Regions from separate parts of the Brevibacillus sp. genome, predicted to be linked through region 1. Evidence: riboswitches for the same ligand, from Rfam matches in the RefSeq annotation. Region 1 holds a riboswitch; the other holds the start of a gene.

Region 1 (3,842 bases):
CATCACCAAACGGGAGGCCGTAGCGGAAAGCAAAATCGTCATGAAGCCCGAGACGCTTCAGCGTATTCGCGAAGGGCGGGTAGAGAAGGGGGATGTGCTGGCAGTCGCGCAAGTAGCGGGAGTCATGGCTGCGAAAAAGACGTGGGACATCATTCCGATGTGTCATCCGCTTTCCTTGACCGGGATTGATATTCGCTTCACGTTTGAAAACGAGACGACGCTGGGCCTGGAAGCAAGCGTGCGGACGACCGGAAAAACAGGCGTCGAGATGGAAGCTTTGACAGCGGTAAGCGTTGCTGCTCTTACGGTGTACGACATGTGCAAGGCGATGGACAAAGGCATGGTCATCGGGCCGACCTGTCTGTTGAGCAAATCAGGCGGGAAGAACGGCGATTTTCGTCGGGGAGAGAACTAGATCATGAGACAGAAATGGGAATCCTATCCGAGCAGCATTCGTCTTCTGGCGGTTGCTGCCATCATTTTTTCTACGGGTATGGCATGTATATGGCCGCTCGTCACGATTTACATTCACGATTACTTGGGGAAGCCGCTGCCTGTAGCGGGTTTTTTGCTGTTATTGAACCAGGGCGCGTTTTTGATCGGAAGCATCACGGGTGGCATGCTGTTTGACCGCTGGGGAAGAATGCGGACGATCATAATCGGCTCTGTCGGCATTATTTTGATTACAATCGGTCTTGGACTTACGCACGATTTTACCGTGTATACGATCCTGCTGCTGTTAAACGGGCTGTTCTACGGAACGCTGTCTCCTGTCATGAACGCGCTGGCGGTCGTTTTGTGGCCGGAAGGCGGGCGCAAAGGAATCAACATGATTTACGTCGCGTTGAATGCGGGAGTGGCGGCAGGCTCGGCGCTGGGCGGACTTTTGGCGAGCGTATCGTTTTCCTGGACCTTTTTCGGGAACGCACTCACGCAAATGATCGTTCTCGCCATCTTCGTGATCTTTTTGCCGCGCCATCTGAAAGCGGCGGAGAATCGGCCGCTGCCTGCTTCGCCAGCGGGCGAGTCGGACACGAGCAAGACCGATGCTGACGAACAGCTTGGCGCACATGGCGCAGGAGAGCTTCAGCCAACGCGAAAAGTGGTTTGGGGAGCCTTGCTGTTTTTGTGCAGCGGCTTGCTGATCAGCTGGATTGTGTACGTGCAATGGACGACGGTGTTGTCGACCTACATGCAATCTTTGGGCATCTCCTTGCGCCAGTACAGCTTGCTGTGGACGTTGAACGGCGGCTTGATCCTGTTTGGTCAACCGCTGATCGCCTGGGTCATTCGCCGCTTTGCCCGCACGCTGAAAGCGCAAATGCTGCTCGGCTCCTACGTCTTTGCCTTGTCGATGCTGATTTTGTCGCAGTCGACCTCCTATGCGGGCTTCGTCGCCGCGATGTTTATCATGACGTTGGGCGAAATGCTCGTCTGGCCAGCCGTTCCTGCCGTAGCCGCACAAATTACGCCAGCAGGACGGGAAGGCTTTATTCAAGGGCTGATCGCGGGAACAGGCTCGGCAGGGCGGATGCTCGGACCGTTGCTCGGCGCGATCATTTTCCAGCACTTTCAGGCGCAAGGGCTTTTGTACATCATGGCAGGGCTTGCGCTCTTGTCCGTGGCGTTTTTCGCCTTCCACACAACGTTTTTGAATCGCCGTCAAAAGGTGGCTGTGCCAACCGCAGAAAAGATGTAGCGAAAAAAGGCGAGCGCCTGCGGGGAAGCATCTTGACACGCCGAGAGCAGGCAATGTAGTATGAAGAAGATTAAAAACAGTATATTCCGTGTGATTTACTTATGAAGAGAGGCGGAGGGACTGGCCCTATGAAGCCCGGCAGCGGATCTGCGCGTGTAGCGATGCAGATGCTGTGCCAATTCCAGCAGGAGTATTCCTGACAGATAAGGACGTGACCAAGCTGATCTCCCCCTTTTTCTGTACGGAAAAAGGGGGTTTTTGCTGTATGGGCGAAAAGAAAGGAACTGAAGAGAAATGCGTATCCAACCTTCCGACATGATTGACCGGCTGCCAACCCAATTTTTCGCGACGCTGGTAGCGAAAGTAAATAAAGTCATCGCCAACGGGCACGATGTGATCAACCTGGGGCAGGGAAACCCGGACTTGCCGACTCCTCCCCACATTGTAGAAGCGCTGCAAGCACATACAGCCAACCCGCTTCACCACAAGTACCCGCCTTTTTCCGGCCGACTGGAACTGAAGCAGGCTGTTGCGCACTGGTACAAACAACAATTTGACGTAGACCTTGATCCGGAAGAAGAAGTAGCGGTTTTGTTCGGCAGCAAAACAGGACTGGTGGAAATTTGCCAGGTGCTGATGAACGCAGGCGACGTCGCGCTCGTACCGGACCCGGGCTATCCGGATTACTGGTCGGGTGTGGCGGTCGTCAATGGTCGGATGTCGATGATGCCGCTGACAGCAGAAAATCAGTTTTTGCCGGACTACAGCAAAATTCCGCAAGCCGATTTGGATCGGGCCAAGCTGATGTTTTTGAACTATCCGAATAACCCGACAGCGGTGAATGCGCCGTTTGAATTTTACGAGGAAACGATTCAATTTGCCCGCAAGCATGAGATCGTCGTCTGCCACGACTTTGCCTACGGCGCGATCAGCTACGACGGCAAAAAGCCGGTCAGCTTCATGCAGGTGCCAGGGGCAAAAGAGGTCGGTGTCGAGTTTTACACTTTGTCCAAAACGTACAACATGGCTGGCTGGCGCGTAGGGGCGATGGTCGGCAACCGCGAGCTGGTGAGACTGATCAATTTGATTCAGGATCATTATTTCGTCAGCCTGTTCGGTGCTGTGCAAATGGCCGCGGTAACCGCGATGACCGAATCGCAGCAATGCGTTCGGGATTTGGTGGCTGTCTACGAAAGCAGACGCAACGCCTTGTTCTCCAATCTGCACCGCATCGGCTGGCAAGCGCCGCCGTCCCAAGGCTCGTTTTTTGCCTGGCTCCCGGTTCCAGCCGGATTCACTTCCATCGAGTTTTCCGATTTGCTCTTGGAAAAAGCGCATGTCGTCGTTGCTCCCGGTGACGGCTTCGGCCCTACCGGGGAAGGATACGTTCGCGCCGCGCTGTTGTCGAGTGAAGAACGTCTGGCCGAAGCGGTACAGCGCATTGAGAAATTAGGACTGTTTGCCAATACCAAATAGGATGAGAACGGACCGCACTTTCCTACATGAGGAAGTGCGGTTTTTGTTTGGGAATCAGGGGAATAGCAGGAGATTTTCTGGGTAAAATGTAAGGGCCATGCGTTTTGGAAACCAAGACAGGCAAGGCGAATAAAAATCATTCTCACCGTTGACAGATAATGATTTTCATTATAGGATGGTAATGATAATTGATCTCAGCAAGAGCGGGAGGGTACTATGCGCTATCAGATTAACGGTTACACGGACATGTATACGGTGATCGCCAACGAGCGGAAGATCGGTGGAGCCATTGAAGCAGCTCAGGTTCGACTGCGCACGGGAGAGATTTTTGCCAATGCGGTTCTCACTCGTTTGGAAATGTCAGGTGCGCATTTTTGCTCGATCGGATTCGTCACAGAAGAAGGCAAGCGGCTGATTGTGCACGTAGATGATATCAGCATGATCGCAGATGCGCGCCATGTAAATGTATGTGAGCTGACCAATGAATGCATGCGTGCAGAGAAATGCGCGGATCGCTTGAAGCGTTTGAAGCGTCTCTGTGAGCTGAACGAAGGAAGCTGTACGCCGACTTTCCAGGAAGAAGCGCTGCTTTTGGCAGAGGACATCGGACTGGATGAAGCACGCGGACACGTAGACTTGTCTTTCTTGCCGCAAGCAGAAAAGGCTC
Region 2 (3,842 bases), on a different contig from region 1:
GAATGACCGCTTCAAAAAGACTTCAGACTACATGGCAAGCCCGTTTTCCAACACGAAAAAGGAGAGCCTCCGCCATGCACTCTTCCATGAACATGTTCCTCACGCGCAGCTTTCTCGCTACACTGGCCGCAAGTTTGCTGCTGTTCTTTTTCCAGTATGCCCCAGCAAATGCCCAGCCGCCATATGCCAAATGGGGCAGATTGGCGATGCAGGAAACGATGCAAAAATATCCGCACGCGCAAATCGTAGACTATTTGCATGTCGGGCGCATAGCAAAAACGCCCACCACGTCAGAGGAGACGTTCAAGCTCTTGCTCCAGCAGGGCAATCGCAGGTGGGCGCTTCTTGTGCATATTGAATTTGAAAACCAAACGGAACGAGTCGTGAACATCACGTACGAAGAAACCGTCTGAGTCTAGTCAGCGAGCTGTTCCATTTCTTTCATCATTTGCTCCATGTCCATGTCCGCCGCCATGCCGTAAGCACGGCGCATGTTGCCGTCACCGTCGACGAGGAACATGCGTGCGGTGTGGGCAAAAGAACCGTCAGGCTGCTTCAGTACCGCAATCCCGAAGTCTTTCGTTACTTTTTCCACCGCCTGGGCATCTCCGCGCAAAAACTTCCAGCCGCTTTGATCAGCCTTGAACTTCGCTGCATACTGCTGCAAAACCTCAGCCGTATCAAAGTCGGGGTCGAAGGTGATCGAGACAAACTCAACCTTGTCGCCGAACAGCTTTTTCTCCTTCAACTGATCCTGAAGCTTGGACATGTTGTACGTCGTTGCCGGGCAAATATCAGGGCAATTGGTAAACATGAACTCGACAAGGCGCACCTTGCCTTTGCCTTGCGAGAACGTATAGGAAGTTCCGTCACTGTTGTCCAACGAAAAGTCCGCGATCGGCTTCATCACCGGAATCGGATCTTTTGCCAAGTATTTGTAGCCGAACACACCTACAATCGCAAGGATAATCAAGCCTGCCAGCACCGTAAACCAATGGCGCTGCAACGCTGACCCTTGTTGCTGTGCTCCTTCACTCACGATTTCCTGCCTCCCCTGCACATCTCATGCGCCATCCCGCTTTGCTTGCAGCGGCGAGCAGCGCACATTTTCTCTGTCTTTCTAGACTTCTTTTTCCCCAGGCCATGCCAGCATTCCGCCTACCATATTGGCAGCGTCAAAGCCAAGCTCACACAAATATTCAGTTGCCCGGTGGCTGCGTGCGCCGCTTCGGCACACCATGATGACCGGAATGTCTTTGTCCAGCTCGTCGGTGCGATGCGGCAAAAAGCCGAGCGGAATCAGCTTGGCCTCTTTGATATGGCCTTCGTTCCACTCCTCCACCTCGCGTACATCAATCACCTGAAGCTGTTCTTTTGCCGCGAGCTTTTCCAGCAGCTCTTGTGGTGTAATTTCCTTCACGCCATGGCTCATCGCGTTTTTTCCTCCTATATGTACAATCGTTTAGTCGTTTTCTGCCATTTCCATCATATCATAGGCCCCAGGCGTTTTCTAACGGCGGGAGCTGCGAAAGCGCCGAGATATAGGGGCAATTTTGTGACAGCAAGGCTCGGTTGCTTGCAAGTTCAAAGAATTTACAAAAATGACCATAAAATTATAAAATTACAAGTAAAAAACCATGTCTGCCAGTTCATGAAAAAGAACGCTGATAATTGATGAAGCTTAGCGTGAGGGGGAGTTATTTCTATGATGTATGTCCTTGGAATTTTGGCTGTTTGCACTCTGGCTGCGGTCCTCTTGTATGCCAAAAAAGGAAAACAATCTCGTGAGGCAACTCATTTGGTTTCAGATGAAGGAAACCCTCATACAAACCATGTAAACAGAGCTTACCAGACAGGCTCTCTGGATCTTATGGGCAACAGCATGAACGGGTAAATCTTTAAAATCCACAAAATCCACCCCGATAACTTAATCATTTGATGTTGACAGCGAAGTATGGTTTTTCATACAATTATGACAACAACTGAAAGCTACATTTTCATCAAGAGCGGTGGAGGGACAGGCCCTATGAAACCCGGCAACCAGCAAGCGAGTCTTGCGCGGTGCTAATTCCTGCAGAATCCATAGATTCTGAGAGATGAACGCACACCCGTGCATAGCCGGAGCCTTCTTCTACTCAGGAGAACGCTCCGTTTTTTTATTTCCTTACCCCCATATAAAAAGGAGAGATGATCATGTCTGACCAACAACAATGGAAACCGGAAACGCTCGCCGTACACGGCGGACAGGAGGTAGACCCGGTAACAGGCTCGCGCGCGGTTCCGATCTACCAAACGACTTCCTACGTCTTCCGTGACACGGAGCATGCTGCCAACCTGTTTGCTTTGAAAGAGTTTGGCAACATCTACACGCGCATCATGAATCCGACCCAAGACGCATTTGAAAAGCGCGTCGCTCTGCTCGAAGGCGGCGTAGGTGCGCTGGCAACCTCTTCCGGTCAGGCAGCCATCACCTTCTCGATTTTGAATATTGCGCAAGCGGGCGACGAGATTGTCGCATCCAGCAGCTTGTATGGCGGGACGTACAACCTTTTTGCCCATACGCTGCCACGCCTGGGCATCAAAGTACACTTTGTGGATCAGTCCAATCCGGACAACTTCCGCGCGTTCATCAACGATAATACCAAGGCGCTCTTTTGCGAGACGATCGGCAACCCTCGCATCGACGTGGCCGACTTGCAGGCAATTGCGGACATCGCGCACGAAAACGGCGTGCCGCTGATTGTCGACAATACATTCGCTTCGCCAATCCTGACCCGTCCGTTCGAGCACGGAGCTGACATCGTCGTTCACTCCACGACCAAATTCATCGGCGGACACGGCACGGCGATTGGCGGCATTATCGTAGATTCCGGCAAATTCGACTGGAACAACGGCAAATTCCCTGGTCTGACGACGCCAGACCCAAGCTATCACGGAGTCGTTTATACAGAAGCAGTCGGCCCGCTCGCCTACATCATCAAAGCGCGCGTGCAACTGCAACGCGATATCGGCGCTGCCGTAGCTCCTATCAACTCTTTCCTGTTCCTGCAAGGTCTGGAGACACTCCACCTGCGCATGGAGCGCCACAGCCAAAACGCACTCGCGGTAGCGAAATTCCTCGCCGAGCATCCGGCAGTGGAATGGGTCAGCTACCCAGGTCTTGAAGGCGACGCCAACTACGCACTCGCGCAAAAATATTTGCCAAAAGGCGCTGGCGCCATCCTCACCTTCGGCATCCGCGGCGGCGTGCAAGCAGGCAAAACATTGATCGAATCCGTAAAGCTCTTCTCTCATTTGGCAAACGTAGGCGACTCCAAGTCGCTCGTTATCCATCCGGCGAGCACGACGCACCAGCAAATGAACGAAGCGGAGCAATTAACGGCAGGAGTAACTCCCGGATTGATCCGTCTGTCTGTCGGAACAGAGGCGATCGAAGACATCATCGGCGATTTGAAGCAAGCTTTGGAAGCAGCTGTTGCCGTGAGCAAGGTATAGGTTTTCCTACAACACCATACCTTTTCATTCAAGCGAAAACGAAAAAACCACTCTCGTCAGGGAAGTGGTTTTTTCGTTTTTTTGTGTCTTTCACTGGATAGTCTCAACTAAATCAGCAGAGAAAAAAGAACAGATGCGAAAATCATTGAACTATTCATTCTAAATAACTTGAATTAACAGTTCGAATATTTTAGAATTTGATCTATGAAAAAAATGGGAAAAGGGTGATCCGCTTTGAAAATATGGAACATCGGCAGTGCACGCACCACCTACCAGCTCGACTTCGCTTGCTCACCGCTTTTTGAAGCCGCACTCGGAATCGCCGTCGCCACTTACGATCAAATTCA

The links. Region 1 has a riboswitch for S-adenosylmethionine ahead of DEP07_RS17285 (pyridoxal phosphate-dependent aminotransferase). Riboswitches for the same ligand answer to the same signal wherever they lie in the genome.
Region 2: it holds a riboswitch for S-adenosylmethionine, as region 1 does, so the genes downstream of both, DEP07_RS04790 (homocysteine synthase) here and DEP07_RS17285 (pyridoxal phosphate-dependent aminotransferase) in region 1, are expected to answer to the same signal.

The regions. Positions count from the first base shown of each region.
Region 1 covers NZ_DOTK01000053.1:79,294-83,135, reverse strand. Annotated here, with positions in the region: gene moaC (cyclic pyranopterin monophosphate synthase MoaC) at 1-415, shown strand, start outside; gene DEP07_RS17290 (MDR family MFS transporter) at 419-1,699, shown strand; SAM riboswitch class I at 1,796-1,909, shown strand; gene DEP07_RS17285 (pyridoxal phosphate-dependent aminotransferase) at 1,994-3,175, shown strand; gene DEP07_RS17280 (hypothetical protein) at 3,392-3,842, shown strand, end outside.
Region 2 covers NZ_DOTK01000022.1:11,506-15,347, reverse strand. Annotated here, with positions in the region: gene DEP07_RS04805 (YqzG/YhdC family protein) at 75-413, shown strand; gene DEP07_RS04800 (SCO family protein) at 416-1,039, opposite strand; gene DEP07_RS04795 (rhodanese-like domain-containing protein) at 1,121-1,432, opposite strand; SAM riboswitch class I at 1,995-2,103, shown strand; gene DEP07_RS04790 (homocysteine synthase) at 2,194-3,495, shown strand; gene DEP07_RS04785 (ArsR/SmtB family transcription factor) at 3,730-3,842, shown strand, end outside.